Regions from separate parts of the Rhizobium sp. Root491 genome, predicted to be linked through region 4. Evidence: predicted binding sites of a transcription regulator. Region 4 holds the regulator's gene; each other region holds the start of a gene.
What was found. Region 4 encodes LexA, which represses DNA repair genes until DNA is damaged. Its sites were predicted from a motif close to TGTTCNNNNTGTGTTCNG; they were not measured.
Positions count from the first base shown of each region.

Region 1: a site for LexA is predicted at 3,472-3,489, ahead of recA (recombinase RecA). Genes of this name have one in related genera too.
Region 2: a site for LexA is predicted at 2,053-2,070, ahead of dnaE (DNA polymerase III subunit alpha). Genes of this name have one in related genera too.
Region 3: a site for LexA is predicted at 2,092-2,109, ahead of ASD46_RS03750 (PA0069 family radical SAM protein). Genes of this name have one in related genera too.

Region 1 is NZ_LMFF01000004.1:46,221-51,870, forward strand. Features, by position in the region: gene ASD46_RS09170 (OmpA family protein) at 1-1,202, shown strand, start outside; gene ASD46_RS09175 (pseudouridine-5'-phosphate glycosidase) at 1,405-2,328, opposite strand; gene ASD46_RS09180 (carbohydrate kinase family protein) at 2,360-3,301, opposite strand; gene recA (recombinase RecA) at 3,548-4,639, shown strand; gene alaS (alanine--tRNA ligase) at 4,871-5,650, shown strand, end outside.
Region 2 is NZ_LMFF01000001.1:161,125-166,774, reverse strand. Features, by position in the region: gene ASD46_RS00790 (lipoprotein-releasing ABC transporter permease subunit) at 1-1,100, shown strand, start outside; gene ASD46_RS00785 (ABC transporter ATP-binding protein) at 1,116-1,799, shown strand; gene dnaE (DNA polymerase III subunit alpha) at 2,283-5,650, shown strand, end outside.
Region 3 is NZ_LMFF01000001.1:738,125-743,774, reverse strand. Features, by position in the region: gene ASD46_RS03755 (ribonuclease HII) at 1-481, opposite strand, end outside; gene ASD46_RS03750 (PA0069 family radical SAM protein) at 819-1,976, opposite strand; gene ASD46_RS03745 (hypothetical protein) at 2,265-2,783, shown strand; gene ASD46_RS03740 (FAD-binding oxidoreductase) at 2,811-4,244, opposite strand; gene ASD46_RS03735 (L-threonylcarbamoyladenylate synthase) at 4,293-5,270, opposite strand; gene ASD46_RS03730 (DUF6656 family protein) at 5,335-5,650, opposite strand, start outside.
Region 4 is NZ_LMFF01000001.1:55,050-60,699, forward strand. Features, by position in the region: gene eno (phosphopyruvate hydratase) at 1-1,127, opposite strand, end outside; gene kdsA (3-deoxy-8-phosphooctulonate synthase) at 1,275-2,120, opposite strand; gene ASD46_RS00295 (VOC family protein) at 2,120-3,001, opposite strand; gene lexA (transcriptional repressor LexA) at 3,213-3,935, shown strand; gene ASD46_RS00305 (glutathione S-transferase family protein) at 4,375-5,058, shown strand; gene ASD46_RS00310 (ComEC/Rec2 family competence protein) at 5,075-5,650, opposite strand, start outside.

The DNA.
Region 1 (5,650 bases), on a different contig from region 4:
AGGAACTGGACAAGGCCAAGGCTATCGCCAAGGACCCGTCCAAGACTGCCGACACCGTCATTCTGCCCGTCGACAAGGGTGCCGCCGTTCTCGACAGCGACAAGGAAGTGGAGCGCTCCGGTAACAACCAGGCACGCGAGCAACGTCGCCGCGAGCGTGAGCAGGCCGGTGACGTGAAGGTGCCGACTTCCGACGCCGAAGCGCAGCGCGCCGGTGCTGCCGGAGGCAAGGCTCCGCCGCCCGTGAAGATGGAGGCGATTACCTCTCAGCAGGGCGAGCGTGTCGACCGCCGTCCGCAATATGACCGGCCGGAAGGTGCGCGGGAATGGCAGCCGCGCGAAGGCGGCCGGCGCGATCAGGATCGCGATGCGCCGATCATCCTGCAGTTTGGCGACCGCGTGGTTGTGCGCGGCGACGACAATCAGCGCTTCATCCGCGATGGCGGCGAGCCCTATTACGAGCGCCTGCCCGGCGGACGTGTCCGCGAGACCGTCGAGCGTCGCGACGGCACGCAGGTGGTGACGATCCGCAACCGCTATGGTGACGTCATCCAGCGTTCGCGCATCGATGACCGTGGCCGGGAATATGTTCTGTTCTATGCACCGGAACTGATGGACGAACCGGACCGTGAATATGTCTATCGCGATCCCGGCCTCGACCTGCCGCCCATGCGTCTGCGCATTCCGGTTCGTGACTACATCATCGACACGTCGAGCGATCCGGACCGCGATTACTACCGCTTCCTGGAGCAGCCGCCGGTCGAGCCGGTGGAGCGTGTCTACTCGCTGGATGAAGTGCGTTATTCGGCCCGTATCCGCGACAAGGTGCGCCGTATCGACCTCGATACGATCACATTTGCCACTGGAAGCGCTGACATTCCGATGGCGCAGGCCCGTTCGCTGCGGAAGGTAGCGGATGCGATCAACAAGGCTCTGGCAAAGAACCCGGCGGAAACCTTCCTGATCGAAGGCCACACCGATGCTGTTGGTTCGGATGAAAGCAACCTCGTTCTTTCCGACGAGCGTGCCGCTTCCGTCGCCAATGTCCTGACCGACGTTTACGGCATTCCGCCGGAAAACCTGGCGACGCAAGGCTACGGCGAGCGTTACCTGAAGGTTCAGACACTCGGCCCGGAACAGCAGAACCGCCGCGTCACCATCCGCCGCGTGACACCGCTGGTAAGACCGGTCGCCCAGAACTGATAAGGTTCAGGAACTGAAAAATGAAAGCCCGGAAAGCGCAAAGCTTTCCGGGCTTTTTTATTGGTAGCAAAGTTCCCAGGCCGACACATTATCCGTAACTCCGGACTAGATCCGGGGTCCGGCGTGATCAAATCCGGCATGACTGGGATGCTTCTCACCCTGCCATCATCCTCAAATTTGAGGATAATCCAGCCTCTAACGCTTAGTTAAGCGCCACAGCAATCTCTGCGGCGAGTTGGGCATTGTTGCGTACCAGCGCGATATTGGTCGCGAGGCTGCGGCCGTCGGTCAGGCGGAAGATATCGCCGAGCAGGAAGGGCGTGACGGCCTTGCCGGTGATGTCCTCGCGCTCGGCGTGGGAAATGGCGCGATTGATGTAGATTTCCATCTCCTCGCGCGGAATTTCGTCCTCTTCCGGCACGGGATTGGCAATCAGCATACCGCCATCGATGCCGAGCTGTTCGCGGGTCGTCTGGAAATTGGCGATGGCTGCAGGGCTGTTGAGCGACAGCGGGCTGGGAAGGCCCGAAGAACGCGACCAGAAAGCCGGGAACTCTTCCGAACCGAAAGTCACGACAGGCACGCCGTTGGTTTCGAGAACTTCCAGCGTCTTCGGGATGTCAAGAATGGCCTTGGCGCCGGCGCAGACGACGATCACGCCGGTTTTGGCAAGCTCGGTCAGATCGGCGGAAATATCGAAGGTTTCCTCCGCGCCCTTGTGCACACCGCCGATGCCGCCGGTGGCGAAAACGCGGATGCCGGCGCGGGCAGCGGCAATCATGGTGGCTGCCACTGTCGTGGCACCGGTGCGGCGCTCGGCAATCGCAAAGGCAATATCGGCGCGCGAGACCTTCATGGCGTCGGTGGTCTGGGCAAGCGCTTCGAGCTGCTCCTTCTCGAGGCCGATATGCAGCGTGCCGTGAATGACGGCGATGGTTGCCGGAACGGCTCCCTGATCGCGGATGATCTGTTCGACGCCTTCGGCCATCTCGATATTGCCGGGATAGGGCATGCCGTGGGTGATGATGGTCGATTCCAGCGCGACGATCGGCGCGCCGCGCTGTTTGGCAGCGGCAACCTCTTGCGAATAGACGATGGGCAGGAGCGGGGAGATGGGGCGGGTCATTCTGTTTGTTCCAGATTATAAAAAAACGGGTTCATGCCAGCATTTCGGCCTTGGGGACAAGCCCCAACATGGTCTCGACACTGTCTTTTGACAGGTCTTGGGCGGTGGCGAAAGGCGATTGCACGGTGATGGCGGCCGCCGCGGCACCCAGTCGCAGGGCCTCAGTGATGGTTTTGCCCTCCGCAATCGCCGCGAGATAACCTGACGCCATGGCGTCTCCGGCCCCGGTTACGTCTTTCACCTCGCGGATGATGGGTGGGTGGAGGCTTGCGGTTTGCGTCGCGTTGAAGGCTACCACTTCGCTTGCGCCACGGGTGATGACGCCGCCGGCAAGGCCTGCCCTGCGGAGAATGCCCGGCCAGTCGCGAACATTGTCTGCCGTCTGTCCGGTCAGCGCGCGCGCCTCTGCCTCGTTCATGAAGAGAATGTCGATATCGGCGAGCATGTCCTTCAGCTTCACCGCCTTGGCGGGCGAAATGGCGATGGCCGCGAGCGGCTTTTGGCAGGCGCGGGCAATGAGACCGAGCGCCTTCAACGTATCCTCCGGCAGATTGGCATCGCAAAGCAGAAGGTCGCTCGCGGTAATCGCTTCACGCACCGCTCGAACTTTGAGGCGGCGCGGCGAAAACAGCTTGTAAAGGTCCATATCCGCAAGTGCGATGACAAGATTGCCGTCGCGCTCCAGAATGGCGGTGTAGCTTGGCGTGCGGCGATCGAGGAAAACGAAGGGCGTATCTTCCACGCCCGCCTGCCTTGCTGCCTCCGCCACCGCTTCGCCGGTCACGTCGCCGCCGCGCGGTGCGATGATACGGACGGCAAAACCGAGCCGGGAAAGATTGCGCGCCGCGTTGAAACCGCCGCCGCCAGCCTCTTCCATCCATGAGCCAGGATTGCTGGCGCCGGGCGCCGTTTCAGTCTCGATCATGCCGCGCCTGTCTATATGCGCGCCGCCCAGAACGAGTATTTTCTTCACGCTTGTGTTTCCCTCTTTCGCGGATGGAAAAGGTGGACGATTCGTCCCAATCTTCTGTTTGTTCCCCTTCACATCCGGTTCGCAGCGATAGGCCGGACACGGAAAAACGAAAGCAGAACAAACCACTTATCGCTATTTGTTTTCAATATGCTGGCTGCGCCTTGCGATATGAGAACAAATAGAGTACATCCTATTTCCATACTGCTTCATTGCCTGTGCGGCTTCAATAACCTAAAGGTGGATCGGATGGCACAAAATTCTTTGCGTCTCGTAGAGGATAAATCGGTGGATAAAAGCAAGGCACTGGAAGCGGCGCTCTCCCAGATCGAACGGTCGTTCGGCAAGGGATCGATCATGAAGCTCGGTTCCAATGAAAACGTGGTTGAAGTAGAGACCATTTCGACGGGTTCTCTCAGCCTGGATATAGCGCTCGGTATCGGCGGTTTGCCGAAGGGGCGTATCGTTGAGATTTACGGCCCGGAAAGCTCCGGTAAGACGACGCTTGCGTTGCAGACGATCGCGGAAGCCCAGAAGAAGGGCGGCATCTGCGCCTTCGTGGATGCCGAGCACGCGCTCGATCCGGTCTATGCCCGCAAGCTCGGTGTGGATTTGCAGAACCTTCTGATCTCGCAGCCGGATACGGGAGAGCAGGCGCTTGAAATCACCGATACGCTGGTGCGCTCCGGTGCCGTCGACATTCTGGTGGTGGACTCGGTTGCGGCGCTGACGCCGCGTGCCGAAATCGAAGGCGAGATGGGCGACAGCCTGCCGGGCCTTCAGGCACGTCTGATGAGCCAGGCGCTGCGCAAGCTGACCGCCTCGATCTCCAAGTCGAAGTGCATGGTGATCTTCATCAACCAGATCCGCATGAAGATCGGCGTCATGTTCGGTTCGCCGGAAACGACGACGGGCGGTAATGCGCTTAAATTCTACGCCTCGGTGCGTCTCGACATTCGCCGTATCGGCGCCGTCAAGGAGCGTGAAGAGGTTGTCGGCAACCAGACCCGCGTCAAGGTCGTCAAGAACAAGATGGCACCGCCTTTCAAGCAGGTGGAATTCGACATCATGTATGGCGAAGGCGTTTCCAAGACCGGCGAGCTTGTCGATCTCGGCGTGAAAGCCGGTATCGTCGAGAAATCCGGTGCATGGTTCTCCTATAATAGCCAGCGTTTGGGGCAGGGGCGTGAAAATGCCAAGACCTTCCTGCGCGACAATCCGGAAATGGCAAGCGAGATCGAACTGGCGCTGCGCCAGAACGCTGGTCTGATCGCCGATCGGTTCCTGCAGAATGGCGGCCCGGAAGCCGGCGAAAGCGACGACGGTCCCGACGAGGGCTGATGCATTCGAAGGTCCGGGCGTTCGCGTCCGGTGGCTTTGCCGGCATGAGCCGGTATGGATCAAAAGGGTCGCGCGATTTTCCTCGCGTGGCCCTTTTTCTTTGCCTAGACGCCTTGGTGCGCCTCCATGGCTGGACAGGGCAGGATGCGGACGATAAAAGCCTTTGATTTTGCAAGATAGCCATCATTCGGGATGGCGGTGATGGACTCCAGCTGTGAGCGGTGTGTGGGTATGAGCGGTGTGAATGAAATTCGGTCGACCTTTCTCGACTACTTCAAGAAGAACGGACACGAGATTGTGCCCTCCAGCCCGCTGGTGCCGCGCAACGATCCGACGCTGATGTTCACCAATGCCGGCATGGTGCAGTTCAAGAACGTCTTCACCGGTCTCGAAAGCCGTCCTTATTCCACCGCTGCCTCGGCGCAGAAATGCGTGCGCGCCGGTGGCAAGCATAACGACCTGGACAATGTCGGTTATACGGCCCGTCACCATACGTTCTTCGAAATGCTCGGCAATTTCTCCTTTGGCGACTATTTCAAGGAAGAGGCGATTACCCATGCCTGGAACCTGATCACCAAGGAATTCGGCATCGATCGCAACCGTCTGCTGGTCACGGTCTATCACACCGACGACGAGGCTTTTAATCTCTGGAAGAAGATCGCCGGTTTCTCTGACGATCGCATCATCCGTATTCCGACCAGCGATAATTTCTGGGCCATGGGCGATACCGGTCCGTGCGGTCCCTGCTCGGAAATCTTCTATGACCACGGCGATCATATCTGGGGCGGACCGCCCGGCTCGCCGGAAGAGGATGGCGACCGTTTCATCGAGATCTGGAACCTCGTCTTCATGCAATATGAGCAGCTGACGAAGGAAGAGCGCATCGATCTGCCGCGCCCTTCTATCGACACCGGCATGGGTCTCGAGCGCATTTCGGCGTTGTTGCAGGGCAAACACGACAATTACGACACCGATCTGTTCCGGGCGCTGATTTCGGCCTCCGTCGAAGCG
Region 2 (5,650 bases), 110 kb from region 4:
GTTTTCGCACGGAGCTGATTTCGCGCATTCTCGGCATCAACGGCCATATGATCGTCCAGCCGATCGACCAGCCCTTCAACAATTACGATGAGCTGGCGAAGAAGTTCTCCGCCATTCCGGGCGTGACGATGGCCCTGCCGCTGGTAGAGGGGCAGACATTGGCCTCCGGTCGCGGTGGCGCCGGCTCGGGTGCGCTCGTGCGCGGCGTTCGCCAGGACGATATCGACAAGATCAAGGAAGTCGCCACTAACGTCAAGACCGGCGATCTCGTCGGCTTCATGGCGGGCGACGGGGTTCTGGTTGGCTCAAGGCTTGCCGCACAGCTTGGCGTGACGGCGGGCGACGATATCACCCTCATTTCGCCTGAAGGCGATGTGACGCCGATGGGTGTCAACCCCCGCGTCAAATCCTACAAGATTTCGGGCGTCTTCGAGATCGGCATGTCGGAATATGACGCGTCGATGATCTATATGCCGCTGTCCGAAGCCCAGCTTTATTTCAATGCCGAAGGCCTGGTGCAATCCATCGAGCTTTACGTCAGTCGCCCAGACAATGTCGACGGCATCCGCCCGCTGGTGGAGCAGGCAGCTGAACGGCAGATCTATATCACCGACTGGAGACAACGTAACCAGACCTTCTTTTCCGCCCTGCAGGTGGAAAGAAACGTGATGTTCATGATACTGACGCTCATCGTTCTGGTGGCGGCGCTCAACATCATTTCCGGCCTCATCATGCTGGTTAAGGACAAGGGCAGCGATATCGCCATTCTGCGCACCATGGGCGCCAGTTCCGGCGCCGTCATGCGTATCTTCTTCATGACGGGAGCTGCCATCGGCACGGTCGGCACATTCGCCGGTGTGGCACTTGGCGTCATCGTCTGTCTCAATGTGGAATCCATCCGGCAGTTCTTCTCCTGGGTATCAGGCACGGTGCTGTTTGATCCGCAGCTCTATTTCCTCAGCCAGCTTCCGGCCGAAATGGATATCAGCGAGACCATTACCGTCGTCATCATGGCGCTGACGCTTTCTTTCCTGGCAACCATCTTTCCGGCATGGCGGGCTTCCAAGCTCGATCCGGTGCAGGCCCTGCGTTACGAATAAGGACCGCTTCACAATATGGCAAAAAAATCAGTGCTGCGGCTTACCGGCGTCGAGAGGACCTATGGTCAGGGCGAGACGTCGCTCTCCATTCTGCGCAAGGCCGATTTCGAGTTGAAGAGCGGTGAGATGGTGGCGCTTGTTGCCCCCTCGGGCACCGGCAAATCCACGCTGTTGCATCTCGCCGGGCTTCTCGAGCATCCGGATGCTGGCGAGGTCTTCATCAATGACGCGCCGTGCAATGGTCTGCCGGATGAAAAGCGCACGGCGATCCGCCGCAGCGACATCGGTTTCGTCTACCAGTTCCATCATCTGCTGCCGGAGTTCACGGCGGTGGAGAATGTGATGATGCCGCAACTCATCGCCGGTTTGACGCAGGGCGAGGCCCGCAAGCGTGCGAGCGCGCTGCTCGATTACATGCGCGTCGGCCATCGCGGCGAACATCGCCCGGCTGAGCTTTCCGGCGGTGAACAGCAACGTGTGGCGATTGCGCGCGCCGTTGCCAACGCACCGCTCCTGCTTCTCGCCGACGAGCCGACCGGCAATCTCGATCCCGAGACTGCGCATTACGTGTTCGATGCGCTGGAGGCGCTGGTGCGCCAGTCCGGCCTTGCCGCACTGATCGCCACCCATAATCATGAGCTTGCCAACCGCATGGACCGCCGCGTGACGCTTGCAGACGGCAAGATCGTAGACTTCTGATCATGATGCAGTAAGGCGACCATAACGCCACCTTTGCGATCTTTTCTGCGGCTGGGTCTGTCTACGTTCAGGTTTCCCGCAAGGCCACTCGTCCTTCCACAATTGAATTTTCACGAACCCGGAGGTGTTTTTGCCTCCGGGTTTTTTTGCTTTGGAGTCAGTGGCTTGCCATTCACGAAGGTGGAACCGCAGCCGATTCTGTCGCGTTAGCAAGGGGAATATCGGTAAAAGCCTGTTGACAATCGAACAAAATGAGAACAAAGTTAGAACATAACGAGTAAGGAGAGACCAATGACTGATTTCATCCGTGACGTTGCCGCTTTCGCCTCCATCGCTGTGTTTGTCGCCAGCTTTTCGGTGATCCTCACTGCCCTGTGAAGGGCACACCGGCGCAGAAGCCTGTATAGACGCCGAAAGGCGGTGGACTTTGAAGGCCGAAAATCGGAAAATTGCCCCCTCGATTCAGAATGACAGGATGACGATATGGGCGAGACGGTTACGCGTGGAGAGACCTCTGGCGAAACGCTGAAAACACCCGGTTTCGTCCATCTGCGGGTTCACTCCGCTTACTCCCTGCTTGAGGGGGCTTTACCCCTCAAGAAAATCATGTCCAAGGCCGTTGCGGACGGCCAGCCGGCCATAGCCATTACCGACACCAACAATCTTTTCGTCGCGCTGGAGTTTTCCGAAAAGGCGCGTGATGAGGGCTTGCAGCCTATTATTGGCTGTCAGGTGTCGATCGACATGCAGGATGCGGTGGATGATCGCCGCAACCACAACAGCCACCTTGCCAAGCTTCCAGCCATCGTGCTGCTCGCGGCTGATGCCGGAGGGTACGAGCGGCTGGTGGACCTTATCAGCCGCGCCTATCTGGACGGCGAAAGCGGTGGCCAGTCCGTGCATATTACCCGTGCATGGCTGGAGGAAGCCTCCAATGCCGGGCTGATCGTGCTGACGGGTGCCTCCGGTGGTCCGGTGGATATGGCTCTGAAGGAAGGGCATACGGCGCAGGCGAGAGAACGCCTGCTGGCGCTGAAATCACTCTTCGGTGACAAGCTTTATATCGAATTGCAGCGTCAGTCCGGTTTCGACCGCGTCCATGAGCGGCGTATGATCGGGCTTGCTTATGAACATGATATTCCGCTGGTCGCCACCAACGAGGCCTTCTTCCCTTCGAGGGCCGATTATGAGGCGCATGATGCATTGATGGCGGTGGCGCATAACGCCATCGTTTCGGATGACAGCCGGTTCCGCCTGACCCCCGACCATTATATGAAAAGCCGTGAGGAGATGGCGGAGCTGTTTGCCGACCTTCCGGAGGCACTGGAAAACACCGTCGAAATCGCAATGCGTTGCTCGTATGTGCTGAAGAAGCGTGGGCCGATCCTGCCGCGCTTCACCGGTGCCAGCGACGATCCCGAAGCGGCGCAACGGGCAGAGGCCGAAGAGCTTCGCCGTCAGGCCGTCGAAGGTCTCGATCTTCGCCTTGCGGCCCTCGGCATGGCACCTGGCTACACAGAGCAGGAATATCGCGACAGGCTGGATTTCGAGCTTGGCGTCATCGAACGCATGGGTTTTCCAGGTTACTTCCTGATCGTTGCGGACTTCATCAAATGGGCCAAGCAGCAGGATATTCCAGTCGGCCCCGGCCGCGGTTCGGGTGCAGGCTCGCTCGTGGCCTATGCGCTGACCATCACCGATGTCGATCCTCTGCGCTTCTCGCTGCTGTTCGAACGCTTCCTCAATCCCGAACGCGTGTCGATGCCCGACTTCGATATCGACTTCTGCCAGGACCGCCGCGAAGAGGTGATCCGCTACGTGCAGCGCAAATATGGCCGCGAGCAGGTGGCGCAGATCATTACCTTCGGTTCGTTGCAGGCTCGCGCGGCATTGCGCGACGTCGGCCGCGTGCTGGAAATGCCCTATGGACAGGTGGACAAGATCTGCAAGCTGGTCCCCAACAACCCGGCCAATCCGACGCCGCTGTCAAAAGCGATCGAGGAAGAGCCGCGTCTGCAGGAAGAGGCGGACAAGGAACCCGTCGTTGCCCGACTTCTGGATATCGCCCAGAAGATCGAGGGGCTTTACCGTCACGCCTCCACCCATGCTGCCGGTATCGTCATTGGTGACCGGCCGCTGTCGAAGCTGGTGCCGATGTATCGCGATCCGCGCTCCGACATGCCGGTTACCCAGTTCAACATGAAGTGGGTGGAAAGCGCCGGCCTCGTCAAATTCGACTTTCTCGGTCTGAAGACGCTGACGGTGCTGAAGGTTGCCGTCGATTTCGTTGCCAAACGCGGCATCAAGGTCGATCTCGCCGCAATTCCGCTGGACGACGCCAAAACCTACGAGATGTTGTCACGCGGCGAAACCATCGGCGTGTTCCAGGTGGAAAGTGCCGGCATGCGCAAGGCGCTTATCGGCATGCGCCCGGACTGCATCGAGGACATCATTGCGCTGGTGGCGCTTTATCGTCCGGGTCCGATGGAAAACATTCCGGTCTACAATGCCCGCAAGCATGGCGAGGAGGAACTGGAGTCGATCCACCCCACCATCGACCACCTCCTGAAGGAAACGCAGGGCGTTATCGTCTATCAGGAACAGGTGATGCAGATCGCCCAGGTTCTGTCAGGTTATTCGCTCGGCGAAGCCGATCTTCTGCGCCGCGCGATGGGCAAGAAGATCAAGGAGGAGATGGACCAGCAGCGCGAGCGCTTCGTCGACGGCGCGATCAGAAACAGCGTGTCGAAGCCGCAGGCCAACACCATCTTCGACCTTCTGGCGAAATTCGCCAATTACGGCTTCAACAAGAGCCACGCCGCCGCTTACGCCATCGTGTCCTATCAGACCGCCTATATGAAGGCGCATTATCCGGTGGAGTTCCTTGCGGCCTCCATGACGCTGGATATGGCCAACACGGAAAAACTCAATGATTTCCGCCAGGATGCCAGCCGTCTCGGTATAGAGGTCGTGGCACCTTCGGTGCAGACGTCCTTCCGGCAGTTCGAGACGGGTGAGAACCGCATCTATTATTCGCTGGCCGCCATCAAGGGCGTGGGCGAGGGCGCGGTGGAACACATCGTTACCGTGCGCGACGGCAAGCCATTTGCGAGCCTGGAGGATTTCTGCCTGCGCATCGATCCGAAGCAGATCAACCGGCGTGTGCTCGAAAGCCTCATCAATGCTGGCGGTTTCGATTGTTTTGGCCGCGACCGCGCCGAGATGATCGGCGGGCTGGACCGTATCATCGGTTATTCGCAACGCGCGCAGGAAAGCCGTGTTACCGGCCAGTCGGACATGTTCGGCTCCGGCGGCGCAAGCGGTCCGGAAAAGCTCATCCTGCCTGCCTTCCAGCCGTGGCTCGCCTCGGAGAAACTGCTGCGCGAATATCAGGTGCTCGGTTTTTACCTGACCGCACATCCGCTCGATACCTACCGCCCTGTATTGGAAAAGTTGAGGGTGCAGAATTTCGCCGATTTTTCCGCCGCAGTGAAACAGGGTGCGACCGCCGGGCGTCTGGCCGGCACCGTCACCGGCAAGCAGGAACGCAAGACCCGCACTGGCAACAAGATGGGTATCGTCACCTTCTCCGATGCCTCCGGCCAATATGAGGCGGTGTTGTTTTCCGAAGGGCTTGCCCAGTTTCGCGATCTGCTCGAGGTGGGCAAATCGCTTGTTATCACCGTACAGGCGGAAGAGCGCCCTGAAGGCATCGGTCTTCGCATCCAGACGGCGCAATCGCTCGAGGAAAAATCCGTGCAGATGCAGAAGGCGTTGCGGGTTTATGTGCGCGATTCAGGCCCGCTGAAAACCGTTGCCCGCCACCTCAATACCAAAGGTGACGGATCGGT
Region 3 (5,650 bases), 680 kb from region 4:
TCGAAGCGGCGGCGATTGAGAGGGAGCGGGAATCGCCCTTGATGACGGCCTTCGACTCGCAGGTGATGCCCGGCGGCTTGTCGCGGCCATCTGCCAGCACGAGGGCTGGGGAAATTTCGAGGCCGAGTACGGCGCGACGCATCGCGTCGAGGCTGGCGCGCAGGATATTCATGGTGTCGATAAGGCCGGGGCCGGAGGAGGCGACGGAAACTATCGATGTTTCCATGATTTGCAGAAACAGGCTTTCCCGTTTCAGCTTGGTCAGTTTCTTGGAATCGTCAAGACCACCAGGAATATTGTCGGGATCGAGAATGACAGCTGCCGCAACCACTGGTCCCGCGAGAGGCCCCCGGCCTGCCTCATCCGTGCCGGCCACGGGCCAAAGCCCCTTCTTCCTCGCTTCAAGTTCGAAGGAGAAATCGGGGCCCGTATCGGCGAGATCAAAGAGGGCAGGAGAATCGGGTGTGGTGCGGCGTTTCATGCGGCAGAAACTTGCACACACACCCGATCTCCTGCAAGCCCCCGGAAGCGGGCGATGACGGGCGCGGCCAGCCGGGTCAAGGGGCGTGGCCAACCGTGCCCCTTAGGTCGTCATGACCTTTGATCCTCCAACGGGGCGGCGGAGGAAAAACGATCGCACGCGAGGCGGCGGGTTCCGGGGGTGATGTCCGACGGGCCAGGGAAAACCCGCCGGGCATTTCGTCAAGAGCATGGCCCCGTCAACAGGAAAGGGCCACCACTCCTTATGTGTCTGCACCGCTGGGTATCGTTGCACGCATCGTACTGCGCCCTCGATCGGCCAAGCGGGCCTCATATTTTCAAAGCAGCGACAATTGCACGCCGGCACCTCCCGGCGGCACGAAGATATCGTCGCGCAGGTGAATGCCGCGGCGGATGAGGCCAAGCCGTTTCGTCGCCATTTCGAAACGCCTGCCTATCTGCCATGCATAGGGACCAGCACCCTTCATGCGTTTTCCGAATTCCGCATCGTAATCCTTGCCGTCGCGCATGGAGCGCACCAGCGACATGACATGCCGGTAGCGGTCCGGATAGTTGCGCAGCAGCCAGTCGCGGAAGAGGGGGCTGACCTCCAGCGGCAGGCGCAGCAGCACGTAGGAGGCCTCCGTTGCGCCAGCGGCCTTGCCGGCTTCGAGAATGCGTTCGATCTCATGATCGTTGAGTGCGGGAATGACGGGTGCCATCATCACCGCCACGGGAATGCCGGCATCCGTCAGCGCCTTGACCGCTTCCAGCCGCTTTTCGGGCGTGGCGGCGCGCGGTTCCATGCTGCGTGCCAGCTTGCGGTCCAGCGTCGTCACGGAAATACCAACCTTGACGAGACCTTTCTTGGCCATGGGCGCGAGAATATCGATATCCCGCTTGATCAGGGCCGATTTGGTGACGATGGCGACGGGATGGTCGGCCTTTGCCAGCACTTCCAGTATCTGCCGCATGATGCGCCATTCGCGCTCGATCGGCTGATAGGGGTCGGTATTGGTGCCGATGGCAATGACGCGAGGCTTGTAGCCGGGCTTCGCCAGCTCCCTTTCGAGCAGTTTTGCCGCATCCGGCTTGGCGAAAAGCTTCGCCTCGAAATCCAGCCCCGCAGAAAGCCCCATATAGCTGTGCGTCGGACGGGCGAAACAGTAGATGCAGCCATGTTCGCAGCCGCGATAGGGATTGATGGAACGGTCGAAAGGGATGTCAGGCGATTCGTTGCGGCTGATGATGCTGCGCGGCTTTTCCACCTGCACTTCGGTGCGGAACTCCGGCAGCTCCTCCAGAGTCTGCCAGCCATCGTCGAAAACCTCCCGCTGCAGGGCCTCAAAGCGCCCACCCGGGTTAAGTCCGGCACCACGCCCGCGACGACGGTCGATCTCGATGCGCAGGCCCGACGCATCGGCCAACGCATTGGCAATGTCAGGCGTATGGCTCGGCTGGAAAGCAGCCTGCCCCGAAAGCGTATGGTCTCTCATCTGGATGCTCCCAGGGTGCCGCACGCCTCTCAAGGCAAGCCAACGCCCTAAACCGTTTCCACTCGAACCGGCGTTTCATTGCCTCTTCGAATGATTAAATTCCTACCGCAAAAATGAGAACATTACAAGAACAAAAAATGCAAAATCGATAGCTGGCCGACCCGCGGCCGGGGTCTTGTTTGTGTCAATCCCACCTGAAGGTGGGTTAGAGTTAAGCCTGAACGGTCGCGGATTTTCTGACATCCAGTGCAGTGGCAATTTATTGTGCGATGCGTTAGAGCTATGCATATGTTGACAGTCATAATGGAATGCCGGGATCAGGAACCGGAACTGGCGCATACGCTGTCTGCGCTTGTAACCGGGGCCGTGGAAGGGCTGGTAAGCGACGTTGTGATCCTCGATCACGGTTCGCGCGATGGATCGTCGCGCGTCGCCGATGCCGCTGGTTGCCGTTTTTATGCGCAGTGGGATATTGAGGATGTCATGCGCTCGGCGCGCGGGCATTGGATCCTGCTGGTCGAACCTGGTGCGCGTCCGCAGAGCGGCTGGATCGAAGAGATTCTCGAATATGTGGCTGTCTGTGCCGAGCCCGCGCGTTTTTCGCCGTCCCGGTATCACAAGCGGCCCTTTTTCAGCCGGATAGTGCGCCGCCGTCCTCCCTTGGAATGCGGCTACCTGATGCCGAAGAAACATGCGGTGGCGATCGCAAAATCCGGCATGGGCCTGACACAGCTCGTGCACGCGCAAAAGCCGCGCCGCCTGAATGCGGAACTGGTTCCCGCCTGGACGGCGAGAACTTCCAACTAACCTGCAACGATGATGAAGCTGCTGTCCCTAGCGGGTGGTGATCACCTTGCCGGGGTTCATGATGCCGGCGGGGTCAAAGGCGTGTTTGATGCGTCGCATCAGGTCCATTTCAATGCCAGGCCTGATCGCGGCCAGCTCGTCGCGCTTCAACTGGCCGATGCCATGTTCGGCCGATATCGAGCCGCCGAGCGACAATACGATGCCGTGCACGATCTCGTTCATATCCCGCCAGCGACCGATGAATTCAGCTTTGTCCGCACCAACCGGCTGGGAAATATTGTAGTGGATGTTGCCATCGCCCAGATGGCCGAAGGCGCAGACGCGGGCGCCGGGAATGGCGGCAAGAACGGCCTTTTCCGCCGTTGCCATGAATTCCGGTATCTTCGACACCGGAACGGAAACGTCGTGTTTGATAGAGCCGCCTTCCGGCTTTTGCGCATCCGACATGCTTTCGCGCATATGCCAGAGCGCCTGACGCTGCGCTTCCGATGAAGCGATCACCGCATCCTCGACCAGCCCGGCCGAAAAACCGCGCTCCAACAGCGATTGCATCATTGTTTCAGCCGTCTCAGCCGAATCGGAGGTGGAGATATCGATGAGCGCGTACCAGTCATGCGGCGTTTGTAGCGGATCGCGCACGCCGGGAATATGTTTGGCGGTGAATTCCACGCCGATGCGCGGCATCAGCTCAAAACCGGTCAGCGCTGTGCCGCAGAGGTTTGAGGCCATTTCGAACAGCTTCAACGCATCGTCGGTGGATCGAAGACCGGCAAAACCCACCTGATGGCCGAGCGGCACGGGGAAAAGCTTCAGCACCGCACCGGTGATAACGCCGAGCGTGCCTTCCGAACCGATGAAGAGATCGCGCAGATCGTAACCCGTATTGTCCTTTTTCAGCCGGCGAAGCCCGTCCCAGATTTCACCTGTCGGCAGCACCACTTCAAGCCCCAGGCAAAGCTGGCGCATATTGCCATAAGCGAGAACCGCCGTGCCGCCAGCATTGGTGGCCAGATTACCGCCGATGCGGCACGAACCCTGCGAACCGAGCGACAGCGGGAACATCCGCTCCACGGTCGATGCGGCCTTGTGAATGTCGTCGAGAATGCAACCGGCATCCGCAACGATGGTATTGGCGACCGGATCGATGTCGCGGATACGGTTCATGCGCTCGAGCGAGAGGATGATGTCGGTTCCGTCAGCACGCGGCGTCTGGCCACCCACAAGGCCAGTATTGCCGGTCTGCGGCACGATGGGCGTGCCGGTCTCGCTGGCGAGCTTCAGGATGGCTGCAACCTCCTCGACAGTGCCGGGCTTGAGCAGCAGCGGTGACGCACCATGGTAAAGCCCGCGATTTTCCACAAGACGCGGCGCCATTTCCACAGCGTCGCGCACCGCGTTTTTTTCGCCGACAATGGCAGTGAAGCGGTCGAGGATGTCGGAGGAGGGGGCTGCGATTGTCATTGGCGTCTCGCTGTCATTTGAAACGGTGGGCGAAATGGTGAAGTACCGTCAGCCTCGCGGCGCGGCGGCGCGGGAAAGGCGGTCATTGATCGCCTCTCCAAGACCGTGGCCGGGAATGGTTGTGACCGCGATTGTCGCGGCACCGCTCGCGTCGGCTGCTTTGAGATAATCGAACAGATTGGCGGCCGCCTCGGCAAGGTCGCCGGAAGGGCTGAGGTCGAGAACGGTACGGGCCGTCTCTTGTCCCTCAACCGCGATGCCGCCGAACCGGATCAGTGCCTCGTCGGAAGAAACGGACGTCGCGTCGAGGCGAACGGCTGCACCGGGCGCATAATGCGAGGCGAGCATTCCGGGTGCCTCGATGGCGGCTGATGCCTTTTCCGGCCGTTCGAGCTGGGTGCCGGTGATGCGCTCGATCTCCTCGGTGACGATGCCGCCGGGACGAAGCAGCCGCACCCGCCCGTCGTCTTCCACTTTGACGATGGTGGATTCGACACCGACGGAGGCAGCACCGCCATCAAGAATGAGGTTGATCCTGTTACCGAGATCGGCCTCGACATGGGCCGCACTGGTGGGGCTGATCTTGCCGGAACTATTGGCACTGGGCGCAGCAAGAGGTTTGTCGAACCGGCGGATCAGATCACCGGCGAAACCCTGCGGCACGCGAATGCCGACGGTATCGAGCCCCGCCGTTGCGAGTGAGTGAATGCCGCTTGCCGGTTTCAGTGGCAGAACCAGCGTCAACGGGCCGGGCCAGAAGGCTTCGGCGAGGCGTCGCGACACGGGATCGAAAACCGCATAACGTTCGGCCATGGCGATATCGGCCATATGGCAGATCAGTGGATTAAACTGCGGCCTGCCTTTCGTTTCGTAAATGCGGGCAATGGCCGCCGGATCTGTTGCGTCCGCAGCAAGGCCGTAGACGGTTTCCGTGGGCAGGGCGATTGGCTGGCCGCGGGAAAGCTCCTCGACAGCCGCCTGCAAGGCGGTTTCCCGCTCGTTTTCGATATCGATATGACGCGCCATGATGCTGCCTTTCAGGGCGTCAATAGCGTATTTCAGGGCCTTATGGAAAGCGCTATCGTGGCTTTTATATTGCCTTGATGATCTTGCGCATCTCATCCGAGCGGGCGCCGAGCATAAGCACGTTTTTGAGCGCTACGCGCGGGTCGTGGGTCTGGAACAGCAGGCCGCCGCGATGGAAGGAGGTATCGATGGCGACGTTCTTGTTTGGAAGCGCGTTGATGGCGACTGCGAAATACATCCGCGAATAGCGCGCATCGATGTTTTCGAAGAAGTTCTCGGCCCCGCTCAACTCGGCGAAGAAATTCGCGAAATAGAATGACCAGAGCACATGGCGCTCGGCGTCGAAACTGGTTTTCGCTGCCGTGACATGGCAATAGCCG
Region 4 (5,650 bases):
TCGGCGATGGTGGAATCTTCCGTTTCGCCCGAACGGTGCGACATGACGGCGGTGTAACCTGCCTTGTGCGCCGTTTCGACTGCGTCCAGCGTCTCGGAAAGCGAACCGATCTGGTTGACCTTGACGAGGATGGAGTTGGCGACACCCATCTTGATACCGTCGCGAAGGCGGGCGGAGTTGGTGACGAAAAGATCGTCGCCCACCAGCTGGCACTTGTTGCCAATGAGATCGGTCAGCGCCTTCCAGCCATCCCAGTCGTCTTCAGCCATGCCATCTTCGACGGAGATGATCGGATATTTCGCCACGAGCTCGGCCAGGTATTCGGCCTGCTCGATCGGCGAACGGGTCTTGCCTTCGCCTTCATAAACGTAATTGCCGTTCTTGAAGAATTCGGTCGCCGCACAGTCGAGACCGATGAACATGTCGTCGCCTGGACGGTAGCCAGCCTTTTCGATCGACTTCATGATGAAATCGAGTGCTGCCGGCGCGCTTTCGAGACCCGGTGCAAAACCGCCCTCATCGCCGACATTGGTGTTGTGGCCCTGTGCGGACAGTTCTTTTTTCAGCGTATGGAAGACTTCGGAGCCCATGCGCACGGCTTCGCGAATGTTTTCTGCGCCGACCGGCAGGATCATGAATTCTTGGAAGTCGATGGGGTTATCGGCATGCGCGCCGCCGTTGATGATGTTCATCATCGGAACCGGCAGCAGATGCGCGTTCGGGCCGCCGACATAACGGTAAAGCGGCAGGCCGGAGGCTTCAGCGGCAGCCTTCGCAACGGCGAGCGACACGCCGAGGATGGCGTTGGCGCCGATGCGCGACTTGTTCGGCGTGCCGTCGAGCGCGATCATCATCTGGTCGATCTGGATCTGGTTTTCAGCGTCGAAACCGCCAATCGCGTCGAAGATTTCCGTATTGACGGCTTCGACCGCCTTTTCCACGCCCTTGCCGAGATAACGCTTGCCGCCATCGCGCAGTTCAACCGCCTCATGCGCGCCGGTGGAGGCGCCGGAGGGAACGGCGGCACGGCCCATGGAGCCGTCTTCGAGATAAACGTCGACTTCAACGGTCGGATTGCCGCGGCTGTCGAGAATTTCGCGCGCGATGATATCGGTAATGGCAGTCATGGTCTCTCCCTTGGGAATGGAACAGATATTTTCCGTCGCCTGTCTTAGACGATGGCGAAGAAATTACAATGACGGTGGGCAGCGGAAACGGCCCGCCCGCCATTAAAATCGATTGGCACAAAAGTGCCCGCCGTCACGGTCAGCCGCTCAGGCTTTCGTAATCGTGTCGAAAGCCAGAAGCTTTTCGAGCAGTTTCGGCATGTCCTTCAGGTGGACCATGTTAGGGCCGTCTGACGGCGCATTGTCCGGATCCTCATGGGTCTCGATGAAGAGACCAGCCACGCCAACCGCAACGGCCGCACGCGCCAACGTCTCGACGAATTCGCGCTGGCCACCTGTGGAGCCGCCCTGCCCGCCCGGCTGCTGCACCGAATGGGTGGCATCGAACACGACAGGTGCGCCGAGCGCTGCCATGATCGGCAAAGAGCGCATGTCGGAAACCAGCGTGTTGTAACCGAAGGACGCGCCGCGCTCGCACAACATCACATTCGGATTGCCGCTCTCATTGAGCTTGGCGAGCACGTTCTTCATGTCCCAGGGCGCCAGAAACTGGCCTTTCTTGACGTTGATGACGCGGCCGGTCTTGGCGGCGGCAACGAGAAGATCGGTCTGGCGGCTGAGGAACGCCGGAATCTGCAGCACGTCCACTACCTCGGAAACGATGGCGCATTGCTCTTCCGTGTGGATGTCGGTCAGAACAGGAAAACCGAATTCCTTTTTGAGATCGGTAAAAACCTGCATCGCGTTATCCAGGCCGATGCCGCGTTTTCCGGAAAGCGAAGTGCGGTTCGCCTTGTCGAAAGAGGACTTGTAGACAAGCCCTATTCCCAGCTTGTCGCAAAGCTCCTTCAGGACGCCAGCGATCATGAAGGCATGTTCGCGGCTTTCCATCTGGCACGGACCGGCAATCAGCGAAAACCGCTCGGTATTCGAGAAGGAAACCTTGCTGGCGCCGTCGCCGGCAGTGACTTTAAGATTGTTCGTAACGCTCATCATTTTTCCTCGAAGGCGAAGGCAACGCCCTGACCGGGTGCCGCGGGCACTACCAGACGGCCGTCCGCTTTTGCGCAGGACACGCCATTAGCAGCAAGCACCGCCTCTGTCACGGCAAGATCGTGTGACGAAAAGACGATGCCCGCGCCGCGCAATCCGCCTTCGTTGCCATCCTGAGCACTCAGGGCCTGCCCGCCGAAAGGCGGTTTTCCGGTCAATCTGATGCTGGCATTGCCGGTCGCAAAAACAATATCACCGCCCGGAGACCTTTTGCCTTCACAGCCAAACACTGTCTCGATCAGGCCCGCCACCTTCATATTGCCGCCGGAAAACAGGACGATTTCACTCAGGCCGGTGACACCATTGGCGTGGCGCTCCAGCATGGTGCGATCGCCCGGAAGGGCTTGAACCCGTTGACAACTGAACAAAAAGAAATCCGCGGCCGCCCCGCTTGCAGCAAAAGCAAGCCGGAACGCCGCCTCGCCTTGCGAGCCATCCGGCATCCGAACAGGCCGCGAAAACTCGAAAACATCGCCCGCCGAAAGGCCGGCTGCCCGAAACCGCTCATGGTCAACCAAGGCGTCTTCAGTCCTGGCGACAAGAGCCGAAAAACCCTCCTGCCCGTCCCGTTGCCGGAAGGCCACATCCCTGCCAGTGAACACATCACCCCTCTCTATTGACGCATTATATTTAGCCGGATCAGCAATTGCGAGCGGCTCCAGATAGGTGCCATCGGCGAAAAATACGCAGGCATTTTGGGTGCCGAAAGGATGCAGAGCCTCCGGCGCAACCGTAAAGCCAAGACTGACGAGGCGCTTCACGGCGACGCCTATGACTTCCACGGGCAAAACGAGATGGTCAACGCTATAGGGTTTCGTCATGAAAATGTATCCTGCTGGCCTTCCGCCCGGAGCATGCCGGGACGGTTTCGACCGCACAAAAGCACAATTGCGTGCTATGAGGCAAATCATCACAGCAACAGATGGCACCTTCACGAAATTTTAGGGGATTGCAGAACACATATGGAACATATAGTGTTCGTTCTGTATTTGTTTCGCGACTTCCACTACGATTCTAAAGGGTGTTTTCCTCATGCTCACGCGCAAACAGCAGGAATTGCTTCTCTTCATTCATGAACGAATGAAAGAGTCCGGCGTGCCGCCCTCCTTCGATGAAATGAAGGACGCACTCGATCTTGCTTCGAAATCCGGCATCCACCGCCTGATAACCGCTCTCGAAGAGCGCGGGTTCATTCGTCGGCTACCGAATAGAGCCCGGGCGCTGGAAGTCATCAAGCTGCCCGAGGCTTATACGCCGGGTGCAAGGCCGCAGCGCGGCTTTTCGCCGAGCGTTATCGAAGGCAGCCTTGGCAAGCCCAAGACGCCGGAACCGGCCCCTGCCCCCAAGACGCCGGCCAATGATCTGGGCGGGGCTGTCACCGTGCCGGTCATGGGCCGCATCGCTGCGGGCGTGCCGATTTCCGCCATCCAGAACAACACCCATGATGTGGCCGTGCCAGTAGACATGCTTGGCACGGGCGAACATTACGCTCTTGAGGTCAAGGGTGATTCGATGATCGAGGCCGGCATTTTCGACGGCGACACAGTCATCATCCGCAACGGCAACACCGCCAATCCCGGGGATATCGTTGTGGCTCTGGTGGATGACGAGGAAGCCACGCTGAAGCGCTTCCGCCGCAAGGGAGCCTCCATTGCGCTCGAGGCGGCAAACCCAGCCTATGAGACCCGTATCTTCGGGCCCGACCGGGTGAAAATTCAGGGCAAACTGGTGGGGCTGATCCGCCGCTACCATTGATCTTATCAAACCGAACGTATTCACTTTACAATAGGCGTCATCGTGAAGATGGCGCCTATATATGGTTTGGCTGTTTCCAAACGTGGCGTGCTTTAGCGGGTGCACGAACATATGCGCCATTCAGCCTGTGCGCGTTGCCCTTTCCAAACTAAGTTCCTGCTCCATAAAGATGCTTCGGTTTCGCTACAGGCGTGGTGGCGAATGGGCTGCTCGCTGTAATTGTCGAAGCGATCCCATCCGCTGTTTTTTAGCGACGTTGTTCTGTCGTGTTGCGCAGTCAGTTTTAGTCGTCACCAAAGGGTGACTTATCGCAAGGCGCGCTCTCAGCGGCCCCACATCACCATTCATCAACGGCGTTTATGGGAGCCATGGATAATTTTCGATATTCCGTGAACGCTTGGCAGGTGTAGAAATACGCGTCATATCCGGGAGATACGCCATGTACGATCTTTATATAGCCAACAAGAACTATTCTTCATGGTCGCTGCGGCCGTGGGTATTGATGCGCACGCTCGGTATCGCCTTTGATGAAAAGCTCATTCCGTTCGGCGAAGGCGTCTCCTTCTCCTCCTTTTCGCCGACAGGCAAGGTGCCCTGCCTAGTCGACGAGGGCATGACGGTTTGGGAAACGCTTTCGATCGTCGAATATCTTGCCGAAAGACACCAGGGTGTCTGGGCAAGCGACAAGCATGCGAGGGCCTGGTCGCGTTCGGCCGCAAGTGAGATGCATGCCGGCTTTTCCTCGCTGCGCAATCTCTATCCCATGTCGGTGGGCATTCGGGTCAAACCCAGGGGCGGCGATGCCGGGCTTAAAGCCGATATAAAGCGGATCGATGCGTTGTGGAGCGAGGGTCTCACAAAATTCGGCGGGCCATATCTTGCCGGTCAAAAGTTCACGGCGGTCGATGCTTTCTTCTGCCCGGTTGCATTCCGTTTCCAGACCTATGGCAGCGCGGATCTTTCGCCAGCAGCGAAAGCCTATTGCGACCGGCTGCTCGCCCTGCCTGCCATGCAAGAATGGTACGAGGCCGGTTTGAAGGAGAGCTGGCGCGACGCTGGTCATGAAGAGGAAGTTGGCGGGATCGGCGAATTGACTGAAGATTTGCGCGCCAAGGCCCGATGATCCAAGCTGGCGGCGGTCATTGCGACGCCGCCAGCAGCCGGATGATGGGCTGCGGCAGATCACGGTCGAAACTTCCGCTTTTCCAATCGTAATAACGGTGCTGGCTCCAGGGCCTGTCCGTTCCGGCGATTGCGGCGCGCAGCCCGCTCGCCACACCCTCCTCCCTCTTGTCAGCAAAATCTATTTCCACAGAACCGAGACGCCGCAAGATGTCACGGCTGAGCAGGAGTGCACCCGAGCGGCACTGCGAAAAAGAGGTTCTGCGGGAAACAACGACGATATCGGCAATATCGCAGGCTTTTCCGGCGAAGCGGCCATCGTCCAGAACGACGATCCACTCTCCGCTCGCGGCGCTCGCTACGCACCATATGTCTTTCCTGCAGGTGAAGACGCCAGCTTTGGCGTCTTTGAGCGCCGCCGTCATCTCGCGTACCACCACAGCCATGTCTTCCGGCGACAGTTTCGATCTCGAGTCAGAACCAGCAGTTGCCGTGCTCTCGCCATTTATAAAACCCGGCGGCACGGTTTTTTCCGGCAGCAGCAGTGCCCTTTGCCACTGTCCGTAAACGAAGCTCTGCGGACGGGCTTTTGT